Regions from separate parts of the Serratia sp. A07 genome, predicted to be linked through region 1. Evidence: riboswitches for the same ligand, from Rfam matches in the RefSeq annotation. Region 1 holds a riboswitch; the other holds the start of a gene.
What was found. Region 1 has a riboswitch for fluoride ahead of AC4PR2_RS16480 (DHHA2 domain-containing protein). Riboswitches for the same ligand answer to the same signal wherever they lie in the genome.
Positions count from the first base shown of each region.

Region 2: it holds a riboswitch for fluoride, as region 1 does, so the genes downstream of both, crcB (fluoride efflux transporter CrcB) here and AC4PR2_RS16480 (DHHA2 domain-containing protein) in region 1, are expected to answer to the same signal.

Region 1 covers NZ_JBZXDO010000016.1:47,986-55,644, reverse strand. The annotation lists gene AC4PR2_RS16510 (pyridoxal phosphate-dependent decarboxylase family protein) at 1-283, opposite strand, end outside; gene AC4PR2_RS16505 (diaminobutyrate--2-oxoglutarate transaminase) at 302-1,684, opposite strand; gene AC4PR2_RS16500 (NADH:flavin oxidoreductase/NADH oxidase family protein) at 2,191-3,411, opposite strand; gene AC4PR2_RS16495 (MerR family transcriptional regulator) at 3,484-3,906, shown strand; gene eno (phosphopyruvate hydratase) at 3,893-5,176, opposite strand; gene AC4PR2_RS16485 (adenine nucleotide alpha hydrolase family protein) at 5,193-5,621, opposite strand; gene AC4PR2_RS16480 (DHHA2 domain-containing protein) at 5,625-6,590, opposite strand; fluoride riboswitch at 6,631-6,706, opposite strand; gene AC4PR2_RS16475 (diguanylate cyclase domain-containing protein) at 6,888-7,659, shown strand, end outside.
Region 2 covers NZ_JBZXDO010000003.1:279,579-287,237, reverse strand. The annotation lists gene AC4PR2_RS05090 (diguanylate cyclase) at 1-490, shown strand, start outside; gene AC4PR2_RS05085 (GNAT family N-acetyltransferase) at 492-920, opposite strand; fluoride riboswitch at 1,003-1,065, shown strand; gene crcB (fluoride efflux transporter CrcB) at 1,145-1,528, shown strand; gene AC4PR2_RS05075 (TetR/AcrR family transcriptional regulator) at 1,818-2,414, shown strand; gene AC4PR2_RS05070 (Bcr/CflA family efflux MFS transporter) at 2,421-3,611, shown strand; gene cspE (transcription antiterminator/RNA stability regulator CspE) at 3,669-3,878, opposite strand; gene AC4PR2_RS05060 (amidohydrolase) at 4,225-5,388, shown strand; gene AC4PR2_RS05055 (LLM class flavin-dependent oxidoreductase) at 5,578-6,903, shown strand; gene AC4PR2_RS05050 (ABC transporter substrate-binding protein) at 6,930-7,659, shown strand, end outside.

The DNA of each region.
Region 1 (7,659 bases):
CCAGGCTCGGGCAGTGCAGGTGCGCCACGCACTGCGGGTGGTGCACCGACAGGCTGTCTTTCAAAAAGTACTCGATGGCGCGATCGATCGCCGCCTGGTTGCCCAGGCCTTGCGGGGTGAAGTCGAGCTTGATGCGCTCACGCAGTTCGGCCACGCTTTTGCCCTGATACATCTCGGGCTGTTGCAGCCACTGCACGACGGCTTCACTGCTCTGCGCGATCGCCTGGCGGTAAGCCTCGGCGCTGTGCGCCGAGGAAGCCAGAATCGGGTTTAACTTGGACATCGCGGTCATTCGCTCCAATCAGACTGGCTTGACGCCGGCGGCCAACAGCGCCTGCTCAAATTTATCCAGGAAAATACCCAGCTCATCGTTGGTGATCAGCAGCGAAGGCAGCAGGCGCAGTACGCAGCCGTTGCGACCGCCGCGCTCCAGGATCAGGCCGGATTCGAAGCATTTCTTCTGCAGCAGGGCAGACAGTTCGCCATCGGCCGGGTAGCAGCCCATGTGATCCTGCGCTTCGTTCGGCTTGACGATCTCGATGCCGATCATCAGGCCCAGACCGCGGACGTGACCGATCACCGGATAACGTTTCTGCAGCTCGGCCAGTTTGCCTTTCAGCCATTCGCCCTGAGCGGCCACTTTGTCGGCGACCTTGTGCTCTTTCAGGTATTGCAGGGTGGTCAGGCCGGTGGCCATCGCCAGCTGGTTGCCGCGGAAGGTGCCGGTGTGGTGACCCGGTTCCCAGGCGTCAAACTCTTTCTTGATGCCCAGTACCGCGAGCGGCAAGCCGCCGCCGACCGCTTTCGACATCACGATGATGTCCGGCTCGATGCCTGCGTGTTCGAAGGCGAACAGCTTGCCCGTACGGGCGAAACCGGCCTGAACTTCGTCGATGATCAGCAGAATGCCATGCTCCTGCGTCACTTTGCGGATGCGCTGCAGCCACTCGGCCGGTGCCGGGTTAACGCCGCCTTCGCCCTGAACGGCTTCCAGGATCACCGCCGCCGGTTTACGCACGCCGCTTTCCACGTCGTTGATCAGGTTGTCGAAGTAGTAGGTCAGCGCCTTGACGCCGGCTTCGCCGCCGATGCCCAGCGGGCAGCGGTATTCATGCGGATAAGGCATGAACTGCACTTCTGGCATCATGCCGTTGATCGCCGCCTTCGGCGACAGGTTGCCGGTGACCGACAGCGCGCCGTGGGTCATGCCGTGATAACCGCCGGAGAAGCTGATCACGCCGGAACGGCCGGTGTGCTTTTTCGCCAGCTTCAGCGCGGCTTCCACCGCATCGGCACCGGACGGGCCGCAGAACTGCAGGCAATAGGCTTTGCCTTCGCCCGGCAACAGAGAGAGCAGGTAATCGGAGAAACGATCTTTTAACGGGGTCGTGAGATCGAGAGTATGTAACGGCAAGCCGCTGGTAATGACATTTTGGATGCTTTGCAGGACGTCGGGGTGATTATGTCCAAGAGCCAACGTTCCCGCCCCGGCCAGGCAATCAAGATATTGATTATTCTCAACATCAGTGATCCAAACGCCCTGGGCTTTCGCAATTGCCAACGGCAATTTGCGCGGATAACTCCTAACATTCGACTCAAATTCGGCTTGGCGCGCCAAATAGGTTTCATTGTTTCCGTTTAATGAGTTTGCAACTAAAGTATCAATACGGACTTTATCCGTCATCATATCTCTCCTACAACCGAAGGTCTCAACACGCTCCGATTGAATTAATGAATTAGAAAAGTAACTGCCTTGTGAAAAGCGCGACCAATATATGGCTTTTTCGCCTGGGACTCAATAGCCGATTTTGTTTTGAATTGTTTAGTTTATTCTTAGGCTCATCAATATGTTGTTGATTTATTGACCGTTGGTTTTGCCGGTAAAAAACAACATATCGTTAACATGGCACAAAAATCCTTTCCGTCGCCAACCTGCAGGCGGCTTTAATACGCTTATTAATAAGGTGAATTTCCGTTTAATAACATAAATAGGAATTAACGGCTTATTTTTATCTATTCACCACCTTAAGTCCTATAGCGTTTATATACACAAAGTTTGTGATGAATATAAATGGCCAACCGTTAAAAGCGCAGCATCCAGATCGGTGATTTCTCTCAGATTTCACGTAGCGCGATCAAAAAAGCGCGATTTTTACGCAGCGCCGGCCGGGTTCGCCGGCGCTGTTGCCGTTAACGTTGCCGTAACCAGGCGTGGTAGCGCTGCAGGATGCGGCGGGTACGCCACTGATCGACGAGCAGCGTGAACAGCGGGGAATAGCGCACGCTGCGCGGCCGATTGTCACTCAGCGCTCGCATCCGGCGCTTGACCAACGCCATCCGGGCGAGCGACGCCATCGCTTTGCTGCGCCAGGTGACCGGGGCAGGCAGCGCATGGGGGGCCGCCCCGGTTTGCCAGCGCCGCGGCAGATCGGGCACTTCCGCCATGGCGGTGGCGATGCCGGCAATCGCGACGCCGCTGTCCAGCACCTGCTGCGCCACCGAAGGACGGGCGATGCCGCCGGTGGTCATCACCGGCATGCGGGCCACCGCGGCAAGATCGCGGGCGAAGGACAGAAAATAGGCTTCTCGCGCCAGGGTGCGGCCGTCCGCCGTTTCGCCTTGCATCGCCGGGCTTTCGTAGCTGCCGCCCGACAGTTCGATCAGATCGACCGGCAGATCGTTCAGCATCAGCACTACCTGGCGGGCATCGTCCGAAGAAAAACCGCCGCGCTGAAAATCGGCGGAGTTGAGTTTGACCGCCACGCAAAAGCCCGGCGAGACGCGCTCGCGCACCGCACGCACCACCTCCAGCAGCAGGCGGGCGCGGTTCGCCAACTCGCCGCCCCAGCGATCGTTGCGTTGGTTGGTCAGCGGCGAGAGAAACTGGGAAATCAGATAGCCGTGCGCCGCGTGGATCTCCACGCCGGTAAAACCGGCCCGTTCGGCAGCGTGCGCGCTGGCGGCGAAGCGCGCGATAACCTCGGCGATCTGCGCTTCATCCATCGCCTGCGGCTGGGCAAACAGTTTGCTGTGCTTGCCCATCGCCAGCGGGATGGCGGAGGGCGCCCATGCGTTGCCGCCCATGTTCGCCATCACCTGCCGGCCCGGGTGGTTAAGCTGCATCCACACCTGCGCGCCGCCCTGGCGCGCGGCCTTGGCCCAGGTTTCGAACGGGGCGAGCGGCGTGTCTTGTTCCAGCACCACGCCGCCGGGGCCGGTCATGGCGCGGCCGTCGATCATCACGTTGCCGGTGATGATCAAGCCGGCGCCGCCTTCGGCCCAATAGCGGTATAAGCGCCACAGCGCCGGGCTGGGCAGTTGGCCTGGGGCGGCCAGATTTTCTTCCATCGCCGCCTTGGCCAGACGGTTGGTCAGGCGGCTGCCGTTGGGCAGCGTCAGTGGGGTAAACATCGGTTATGCGCTCCTGTCGTAAGGGGAATGGCGCTATACTAGGTTTAAAGTTAACTTTAAGGTCAATAGGGCATGAAGATCGGAGAATTGGCGCAGCGCGCCGGCGTGGCCGCCTCGGCGATACGCTACTACGAGCAGCTGGGGTTGCTGCCGAAACCGGTGCGCGGCGTCAACGGCTATCGGGTCTACAGCGATAGCGCACTGGAGCGATTGCACCTGATCCAAATCGGCCAAAATCTGGGGTTTTCGCTGCAGGCGATCCAACGCGTGCTGGCGCTGCAGGGCAGCGCTTATGAGGATGGGTTGATACGCGGCGTCGATGAACGGCTGGCGGAGATCGAGCTGATGATGGCCACGCTGAATGAACAACGAGAAACCTTGTTGACGACCCGGCTGACCTTATTGGAGTCCGGTGTCGCCGGGCTGTGCCAAGCCAAGGGCGAAAAACAGGCCGACGCATCGCCGGCCCGGCCGGCAAAGCTTAGCGGCGTTTAAAGGCGGAACGCCCGGCATACACCGCCGCGGCGCCCAACTGGTCTTCGATGCGCATCAGCTGATTGTATTTTTCGATCCGCTCGCCGCGGCTCGGCGCGCCGGTTTTCAGATGGCCGGCTCGCATCGCGACCGTCATGTCGGCGATAAAGCTGTCGACGGTTTCACCGCTGCGGTGCGAGATAAAGGTGCCCCAGCCGTTCGCCTGGCAGAGCTGTACGGCGGCGAAGGTTTCGCTCAGCGTGCCGATCTGGTTCAGCTTGATCAGCGCCGCATTGGCCAACCGTTCATCAATCCCGCGCTGGATGTATTTCACGTTGGTGACGAACAGATCGTCGCCGACCAGCTCCACCTGGTCGCCCAGGGCGTCGCTCAGAATACGCCAGCCGGCCCAGTCGTCCTCGGCCAAGCCGTCTTCAATCAGCACGATGGGGAAATCCTGCACCAGCCGTTGGTAATAGGCCGTCATCTGGGCTGCGTCCAACTCGAGATTCTCGCTGCGCAGGCGATACTTGCCGTCGGCGTAGAATTCGCTCGAGGCCGGATCCATGCAGATCGCGATATCTTCTCCCGGCCGGTAGCCGGCTTTCTCTATCGCCTGCACGATCAGCTCGAGCGGCTGGCGGTTTGAGGCGACCGCCGGCGCGAAACCGCCTTCGTCACCGACGCCGACCGACAGGCCTTTTTCCAACAGGATTTGGCGCAGCGTCTGATAAACTTCACTGCCCCAGCGCACGGCCTCGCGCAGCGACGGCGCGCCCAGGGGAGCTATCATAAACTCCTGAAAGTCCGCCCCTTGCCACCGGGCGTGCACGCCGCCGTTGATGATATTCATGCAGGGCACCGGCAGCAGGTTGGCGCCGATGCCGCCCAGATAACGATACAGCGGCAGCTGCGACAATTGCGCCGCGAGGCGGGCGGCGGCCAGAGAAACGCCGAGCAGGGCGTTGGCCCCCAATCGGCTCTTGTTCTCGCTGCCGTCCAGCGCGATCAGCCGGCGGTCTATCTCCTCTTGTTGGCGCACATCCACTCCGCGCAGCGCCTCGTTGATCGCCGTTTTGACGCTGTGCACCGCCTCCAGTACGCCTTTGCCGCCGAAACGGTGCGGATCGCCGTCGCGGTGCTCCACCGCCTCGCGCGACCCGGTGCTGGCTCCCGAAGGCACCGAAGCCCGGGCCACGACGCCCGCCGCGCTCATTTCGACTTCGACGGTCGGGTTGCCGCGCGAATCCAGGATCTCTCTGGCGGTTACGCTTTCAATCTCATCGTTCATGGGGTGTCACCTCGTTCTAGGGAGTGGGAACGTGCTTTATCAGCACATCGATGGATAAATGGTTGATGAATTCGAAGCCGAAGGAGGCATAGACGCCAAACGGACGGTTCTGATGGCCGAGCAACAAAAGATCGACGCCTTCACGGGCAATCAGGGCTTCGACGTCTTTGAAGCGATGGATGCTGACCATTGCGCGTACCTCCAGGGGGATTGAGCAGTCTTCCACCAGGCGGCTGAGCATGGCTTTGGCGGCGATCACCTCGCTGGACTGGCGATCTTTGGTTTGCGCATCGCTGAGGTAGTCCAGTTCGGCATAGTCGGCGCTGATGTGCGCCACGGTAATGCGCGTATTCACCTGCTGATTGAGGCGTTCGGCATGGCGCAACAGCACCCGGCCGTCGCGTTCATCCTGTACCAGCAGTAAAGCGTGTTGGTAGATCGGCATGTCTTATCTCCCTGCGTGAGCAATCTGTAGGGTTAACCACGGTAAAACCTCTTTTTTTCGGCTCGTCATACCGGGCAGCGACACTTGCCGAATGGCGAGCACCCGGTTCGACGAGAAATACAGGGTGGAACGGCGGTGGGTGATATCGGTAACCAGGAGTGCGGTCATCTCCAGCCCGGCCTCCTGTTTCGCCTGCTCGAGCGCCTGTTGCAGCGCGGGCAACAGCGGATCGATGTCGCTCATGGCCCGCACTTCTATCTGCGACAGCAGCAGCGAAACGGTATGGATGCGGTAATTCTTGGCGTCGCGCTGCAGCAACTGCGGGGCGGATTGCCCGGAGAGATCGGTTTTGGCGGCCAGCAGCCCGGCGGTGAAGGCGTCATAGTCGACGTGAGAGATTGCGCGCAACCGGGTGACCGCCAGCCGATCCTGTTCCGTGGTGGTCGGCGCACTGAGCGCGACGGTGTCGCTCAAGATGGCGCCCAGCAGCAGCGTGGCCTGCGCGGCGTTAAGTGGCATCGGTTTTTCTGCCGTCAGGATCTGCAGGATCAGGGTGGCGCAACAGCCGACGGTGCGCACCCAGACATCGGGCGGGTTGCGGGTGACTAACGTGCCCAGCCGGTGATGGTCGATAACGCCGACCACGTCGCTGTCGGGCAATGAGGCCGGGCCTTGTTCGATATCGGTAAAGTCGACCAGCCAGACTTTGCGGTCACGGAGATCGTCTGTCAGCAGCGCAGGCGCCTGTACGCCGGCGGCAGCCAGTATGTAGTGGGTTTCCGGCGTGAGGTCGCCTAGGCGGAAAGCCACGGCCGGTTTGCCGAGGTGATTGAGCCAGTCCGCGACCACCAGCGCGCTGCAGATGCTGTCGCTGTCGGGATTTTTATGGCCGAAAACGTACAGGGGCATTTCCCGCGCGACGGCATCGGGCTGGAGTGGAAAAGGGGTAAAACCTGAGATTTCATTCATAGCGACTCCTGACATACCTGCCTAAAAAATAAAGCGAAGTTGTATATCAGGCGTCATCATCCGGTTCGAGTGAACGCGGCGGTTGGGAAAGGTGGAACACCATCACCTTGTGAACGACTGTAGCGCAGCGTGGGGGGAAACGCAACGCCCGGCAAAGTTGGCGAGAATACATAATCGGATTGATACTGTGAGTGAGTCTATGATGGACAAGGATATTATTTGCCGCTAACCGACGGATAGGCTGAACGGACTCACGCCGGCTATGCCGGGTCCGTGGGTGACACAATGGGAGACAACATGCTCGAACCCTGCTTCCCCGAAAACGAAGCCGAACGCCTGTCGGTATTGAACTCACTGAACGTGCTGGATTCGAACTCGGTGGAAAAACTGGATCGCATCACGCGGTTGGCGGCGAAATACTTCGGCGTGACCATTGCGCTGGTGTCGCTGATCGACCGGGATCGCCAATGGTTTTTATCGCGCTACGGTCTGGATGCCCGAGAAACGCCGCGCAATATCTCGTTTTGCGGCCATGCCATCTTGCAACGCGAAGCGCTGGTGGTGCCCGATACCGCCAAGGATCCGCGCTTTTTCGATAATCCGCTGGTGATCGGCGGGCCGAGGATCGGTTTTTACGTCGGGCAGCCGCTGCTGTCGCTCGATGGCTTGCCGCTCGGCACACTGTGCATTATCGACAGCCACCCACAGCCGTTTTCTCCTGCTCAACTGGCCGATCTGCACGATTTCGCCGCCGTGGTGGAGGAATATCTGCAGAGCATTGAACGCCTCGTCTATACCGAAAACCTGAAATCCGACCTGCAGCGCACGGAGGCGCTGTTCGAACAAACCTTCTCCCAGGCGGCGGTAGGGATGGCGCTGGTCTCGCTGCAAGGATATTGGCTGCGGGTGAATCCGCGCATCTGCGAAATGCTTCAGTACTCCGAGCGCGAGCTGATGGATCGCACCTTCCAGGACATCACCTATCCGCTCGATCTCAACACCGATCTGGAAAAGCTGCAGCAGCTGCTGAAAAATGAAATCAGTACCTATTCGATGGAAAACCGCTATT
Region 2 (7,659 bases), on a different contig from region 1:
TGGGCTGACCGGCTTGTACAACCGCCGCCATTGGGAGCATCTGCTGCATCGTCAGTTCGACAGTTGCCGCCGCTACCAGGACAACGCCACGCTGATCCTGATGGATATCGATCGTTTCAAAACCATCAACGATACTTTCGGCCATGCGCTGGGGGATGAGGCCCTGGCGGCGCTGGCGGAAGAGCTGCTGATTGGCTTGCGCAACGTGGATATCGTCGGGCGCTACGGCGGCGACGAGTTTGGCGCGGTGCTGCCGAACACCAGCGCCGAACAGGCGGAAACCGTCCTGCGGCGCATCCAGCAGCGGTTGGATGCCGTTATCTTCAAAGAGGCGCCACAGCTGCGGCTGCAGATCAGCGCCGGTATCGCCAACTACCACCCCGCGCTGGGCGGTTATCTGGACTGGCTGAAAGCGGCCGACGGCGCGCTTTACCGGGCGAAGCAAAATGGCCGCAACCGCCTGGAAACGGCGGTGCCGACGGGCGACTAACTTACTGGTTTAATAACTTGGCAAAATACTTCGGCGCTTCGACAAAGCCTTCTCGCCGGTAAAACGCATGCGCCCGCTCGCGGCGGCTGTGGCAATGGACTTCAAGCCGATCGCAGCCGCGACGGCGCGCCAGCGCCTCGCCCTCTGCCAACAGCCGCCGCCCTACGCCCGCGCCGCGCGCTCGGTCGTCGACGCAAAAATAACTGATGCGGCCAATGTCGCCGGCCAACGCCAGCTGCGGCAGAAAATGCAGCGACAGCACGCCCAGCACCCGCTCGCCCTCCAGGGCCACCAGCAGCGCCTCGTCCGGATGCGCCAGCAGCTGGCGCATTCGCTGCGTCAGAAACGCCTCGGTGCCGGGATAATCCAACGCCGTCATTAATTCGGCGATAGCCTGGCGATCGCTCAGGCGCGCCGTTCTGATTTCCATGGGGTGACCTCGCAGATTGTCGATACTACAAAATAGGCAGCGTTAGGTGTAACATCCACCGGGTACGGCAAAAAAGGCCGTGCGGCACGCTGGAGATGACATTCCTCCCTAACCGCCTTCACAGGCTGATGATGTCTACGTAACCTCTCGGAGAGAGGCGCGTAGCGTTACGCCTGTCTCTTTCCGAGTCCCGTGAATTTCTCTGATTGAAAGGTAGTTGCCCCATGTTGAGCTCTTTACTGGCCGTATTTATCGGCGGCGGCGTCGGCAGCGTTTTGCGCTGGGCGGTAAGCATGAAAATGAATCCGCTGAACGCCCACATTCCGCTCGGTACGCTGATGGTCAATCTGATCGGCGGTTTTATCATCGGCCTGGCGATGGCGATTTTCACCCGCATGACGCATCTGGACCCCACCTGGAAATTACTGATCACCACCGGGTTCTGCGGCGGCCTGACCACCTTCTCCACCTTTTCGCTGGAGGTGGTGTACCTGATGCAGGATGGCCGCTTCGGCTGGGCGCTGGCCAACATGCTGCTCAACCTGGCCGGCTCGCTGGCGATGACGCTGCTGGCTTTCATGCTGGTGATGTGGGTCAACGGGCGCTAAGCCCTTAATGTTTCCTTAATCTTGCATGCGCATAATCTCATCCAGTACTCCTGACTGGATGAGAAACCGCTATGTTTAGCCTGCCGAAAACCGCCGCCGAAGCGATTGCCGTTGCGCTGTGCGTGCTGATCGTCGCCGCCTTTATCAAATCCTACCTGTTCGCTTAAGCGCCTTTTCCCCACAGCACGCGTTCATCTTGCGCCTTTCCGGCCGATTGCACTACAATTGAGAATGAACGTTCACACCCAAAAATGTGAACCCGGCTCACGTGTAGCAAAGGATCGGGCAAATGCTCCCCCCCAACGACAGTAAACAGGCCAAGGTGCAGGCCCGCCGCGATCAGATCGTCGAAGCGGCGAAAACCAGCTTCCGCCGCCACGGCTTCCACGCCGCCAGCATGGCGGAAATCGCCCAGGGCTCGCAGCTCAGCGTCGGGCAAATCTATCGCTATTTCGCCAATAAAGACGCGATTATCGAGGAAATCGTCAACCGCATCATCGCCAGCAAGATGCAGCGGCTGGAAAATCTTGGCGATCACATCAACCTGATCGCCGGCACGCTGGCGGCGCGCACGCTGTTTCAGCAGCCGGGCGAGAGCGAAACCGATCACATGCTGATGCTTGAAGTGACCGCCGAGGCCACGCGCAACCCGGTGGTGGCCAAAATGCTCAGCGATGCGGAAGCGCGGCTGTTTCGCCACGTGTGCCACAACCTGCAGCGGCTGTATCCCCATTTCAGCGCGGAAGAGATCGCCGCGCGGGTGGAGTTTATCGCCGTCATGAGCGAAGGCACCGGTTACCGCATCCTTACCACGCAAAAAGCCGATGCGTCCCTGCTGCGCGATCTGTATCAGCAGGCCATTTCTCACCTGTTCAGGAAACTCTAATCTCCCATGACCAAACACTTAGCCAGACAACATCTGGTGTACGCCGTCGTGCTTGGCCTGTTGGCCGCGCTGGGGCCGCTGTGCACCGATCTCTATCTGCCCGCCCTGCCGGAAATGGCGGGCGAACTGAATACCTCTACCGCCGCCGCGCAGCTCAGCCTGACCGCCGGGCTGCTCGGCCTGGGCGTCGGCCAGCTGATTTTCGGTCCTTACAGCGACAAACTGGGCCGCATGCGCCCGCTGTTGCTGTCGCTGATCCTGCTGCTGGGCGCTTCGCTGTGGTGCGCGCTGGCGCCCACCATCGACCAGTTGCTGATCGCCCGCCTGCTGCAGGGCATCGCCGGCGCCGGTGGCGCGGTGATTTCCCGCGCCATTGCCCGCGATCTGTATGCCGGTCATGAGCTGACCCGCTTCTTCGCCCTGCTGATGCTGGTCAACGGTCTGGCGCCGATCGTCGCGCCGGTGCTGGGCGGCGTTATGCTGCAGGTGATGAACTGGCGCGGCATCTTCGGCGTGCTGGCGGCCATCGCCGTGCTGCTGTTCAGCCTGTCGGCGCTGAAGCTGCGCGAGTCCCTGCCGGCCGAGCGCCGCAGCCAGGGCGGCATTCTGGCGATGCTGATGTCGCTGGGCAGTCTGTTGACCCAACGCTATTTCATGGGCCTGTGTCTGACGCAGGGCTTCGTGATGGCCGGCATGTTCGCCTATATCGGCGCCTCGCCTTTCGTCCTGCAGCAGATCTACGGCCTCAGCCCGCAGATGTTCAGCCTGTGCTTCGCCATTAACGGCGTCGGGCTGATCATTGCGGCGCAGCTGGCCAGCCGCCTCAGTTCGCGTTGGGGGGAGCGTCGCGTGTTGAAGAGCGGGCTAACGCTGGCGGCCGTCGCATCGCTGTTGCTGCTGTTGGCCGCCGCGCTGCATGCGCCGCTGGTGTTGTTGCTGGTGCCGCTGTTCTTTTCGGTGGCGGTGATCGGCATCGTCGGCCCAACCGCCTCTTCGTTGGCCATGCAAAGCCAGGGTGACAAAGCGGGCAGCGCGTCGGCCTTAATCGGCGTGTGCATGTTCGCGCTCGGTGCCTGCGCCGTGCCGCTCACCGGGCTGGGCGGCACGTCCAGCCTGTCGATGGCGCTGACCATCGTCGGCTGCTACGCCGTCGCCATCCTGCTGTTCAGCCTGTTAGGCCGCCGCAGCGAGGCATAACGCGCCCAATAAAAAACCCGCTCAATGAGCGGGTTTTAAGAAATTCAGCTACGCAGCTTAGATAGCAGTAACGTTAGCGGCAGATGGGCCTTTGGCACCGTTCGTGATTTCAAATTCTACACGCTGGCCTTCAGCAAGCGTTTTGAAACCGTTGCTAACGATGGCAGAGAAGTGAACGAAAACGTCCTTGCTACCATCTTCCGGAGTAATGAAACCGAAGCCTTTGGATTCATTAAACCACTTAACGCTACCTTTAATCTTAGACATCAAACTTACCTTTAACGTGAATGAAAGACACAAAACCTGTGTCTATTACAGTACAGCAAGCAGGCAGGATTTTGTCCACCACCGCGATCACAGAAATCCGATAAAGAGTGAAAAAATCCGTGTTGTCCGGTGTAAATTGATTGCACCGGTTGCGATAAGTTACCGTGCCAGGTCAATCCTCTCCACGCGCCGGCGAACAACGAGCGAACGCCCAAACTCGCCCACCGCCCCCAGCGTTGACGCTCCCGCGCAGACGCAATCGCTATGAAATATAACCAGATGGTCTTTTTGCTTCGGCGGCCGCTGCACTAGGGTTAGGGTTTATTTCCCACTATGAGCCAAGCCTATGACCAGCCAGTTGGCAGACAAAATCATCGCCTATCGGCGTGAGCTGCACCAAAACCCGGAGCTTTCCAATCACGAATTCGCCACCACCGCCCGGCTGACGCGCTGGCTGCAAGAAGCGGGCATTCGCCTGCTGCCGCTGGCGCTGAAAACCGGCGTCGTGGCGGAGATCGGCAGCGGCAAGGGGCCGATCATCGCGCTGCGCGGCGACATTGACGCCCTCCCGATCGACGAAATCGCCGACGTGCCCTTCAGCTCGCAAAACCGCGGCGTGATGCACGCCTGCGGCCACGACTTTCATACCTCGGTGATGCTCGGCGCCGCACACCTGCTGAAAGCGCGTGAGGCCGACCTGCCCGGCACGGTACGCCTCTTCTTCCAGCCGGCGGAAGAGACCTTCAACGGCGCCCGACACCTGATCGACGTCGGCGCGCTGGATAACGTCGCCGCGGTGTTTGGCCTGCATAATGCGCCGGAGCTGCCCACCGGCACCTTCGCCACCCGCGCCGGGCCGTTCTACGCCAACGTCGATCGCTTCCAGATCCTCATCACCGGCAAGGGCGCGCACGCCGCCAAACCGGAACAGGGCGTCGACACCATCGTCACCGCCAGCCAGATCGTCGGCGCGCTGCAGACGCTGCCCAGCCGCAGCTTCAGCTCGCTGGAATCGCTGGTGGTGAGCGTAACGCGCATCGAAGGCGGCAATACCTGGAACGTGCTGCCGCAAACCGTGGAGCTGGAAGGCACGGTGCGCACCCACAGCGACGCGGTGCGCCGCCAGGTGCCGGACAAGATTCGCCAGGTGATCGACGGCATAGCCGCCGCGCTGGGTGCGCAGGCCGAACTCCGCTGGCAGCCGGGGCCGCCGGCGGTGATCAATGACCCGCATTGGGCGGCGTTCAGCAAAACCGTCGCCGCCGAGGCCGGCTACCGGGTCGAAGAGGCGGAGTTGCAGATGGGGGGTGAAGATTTCGCGCTGTATCTGCATCACGTGCCGGGCGTATTCGTCAGCATCGGCTCCGCCAGCGAGTTCGGCCTGCATCATCCGCGTTTCAATCCCGATGAACGGGCCCTGTTCCCGGCGGCGCAATATTTCACGCTGCTGGCGGAACGCACGCTGCAACAATTAACCACCGCGCCAGAAAAAGCCCTCAGCAACGCCTGAATAACGGAACATATTATTTCCCCGACGCCGCACATGCCGCGTCGGACCCTATTATTTTTACCCGCCGTGATATTTGCAGTTTTCAACATTTGAATATGCTGTTTTGTTGTTTTACATCCCGCCGCCGCTCATCAATAGTGAACCCATCAGACACCGCGCGCCTCTGCGGCGCATGACAGGATAATCACGATGAGCGACAACGCGAATAATCAACGGCAATTGCGCCTGGGCGCCATTCTGCATGGCGCATCGGGAAATATGTCCGCCTGGCGCCACCCGGACGCCACCGCCGACGCCAGCATTAACCTCGAATTTAATATCGCCTCGGCGAAAAAAGCCGAACAGGGAAAATTCGATTTCGTCTTCGTCGCCGATGGGTTATATATCAACGAAAAATCCATTCCGCATTTTCTTAATCGTTTCGAACCGCTCACCCTGCTGGCCGCGCTGTCCGCCGCCACCGACAAAATCGGCCTGGTGGGCACCCTCTCCACCTCCTACAGCGATCCGTTCACCGTCGCCCGCCAGTTCGCCAGCCTCGATCACCTGAGCAACGGCCGTGCCGGCTGGAACGTGGTGACGTCGCCGCTGGAAGGCTCGGCCAAAAACTTCTCGCGCACAGAACACCCGGAACACAGCCTGCGTTACCGCATCGCCGGCGAGTTTCTCGACGTCGCCAAAGGGCTGTGGGACTCCTGGGAAGACGATGCCTTCGTGCGTAATAAAGCCAGCGGCGAATTCTTCCGCACCGGCAAACTGCACACTCTCAATCACCAGGGGGAGTTCTTCTCGGTACAGGGGCCGCTGAACATCGGCCGCACGCCGCAGGGGCGCCCGATCCTGTTCCAGGCCGGCGCCTCTGAAGACGGCAAACGGCTGGCGGCCCAACACGCCGATGCGATCTTCACCCATCACGACACGCTGGAACAGGCGCAGGATTTCTATCAGGACGTGAAGCGGCAGCTGGTGGAACAGGGGCGCGAACCGGACGATCTTCGCATCTTCCAAGGCGTCAGCGTGATCGTCGGCGACGACGACGCGGACGTCGAGCGCCAGTACCAGGAAACCGCCCGACTGGTCAGCATCGAGAACGCCCTCAACTACCTCGGCCGCTACTTCGAGCATTACGACTTCGCCCGCCATCCGCTGGACGCGCCCTTCCCGGACATCGGCGATCTGGGGCAAAACAGCTTCCGCAGCACCACCGACGCCATCAAGCGCAGCGCCCGCGAGCGCAACCTCACGCTGCGCCAGGTGGCGCTGGAAGCCGCCTCGCCGCGCCCGGTGTTCAGCGGCACGCCGGAAGCGGTGGCGGACGGTCTGCAACGCTGGTTCGACGGCGAAGCCGCCGACGGTTTCATCATCAGCGGCGGTACGCCCAACGCCTTCGGCCACTTCGTCGATCGGGTGGTGCCCGTCCTGCAACAACGTGGCCTGTTCCGCCAGGCGTACCACGGCGACACGCTGCGCGAGCACCTGGGCCTGAAGCGCCCGTTGAACAGATTCACCCAATAATAAGATCGCTTTCAGGGATACCCGCTATGCAGAAAACCGTTACCGCCGCCCTCGTGGCGGCCTTGCTGAGCCTGACCGGCGCCGCACTGGCGGGCACCGGCATCGATTTGCAGGCCAATGAAACCCCGATCCACGCGCCGAAAAACCCGCAGGCGATCGCCAAACTGCCGGCCGATTTCCACTTCGTGAAGCCGGGCCAATTCACCGTCGCGATCGCCGCACTCAACACGCCGCCGCTGGCGCTGTTCGCCGCCGACAACCGGCGACTGATCGGCAGCGAAGTGGATATCGCACAGCTGGTGGCCGACAGCCTGGGCCTAACGCTTAACGTGGTGCAAACCTCGTGGGAAGACTGGCCGCTGGGGGTGGTTTCCGGCAAGTATGACGCGGCCATCACTAACGTCACCGTGACCAAAGAGCGCAAAACCCGCTTCGACTTCGCCACCTACCGCATCGACTCGCTCGGCTTTTATGTCAAAACCGGCGGCAAGATCGCGACGATCAAACAGCCTGCCGATATCGCCGGATTAAAAATTATCGTCGGCTCCGGCACCAATCAGGAAGCCATCTTGCTGGCATGGGACAAGCAGAATCGGCAGCAGGGGCTTAAACCCTTCCAGCCGATCTACGTGACCGACGATGCGGCCGCCACGCTGGCGATCCAATCCGGCCGGGCCGACGCCTACTTCGGGCCGAACGTGCTGGGCGCCTATAAAGCGGCGCTGAACGGCCGCACCCGGCTGGCGGGCACGGTGG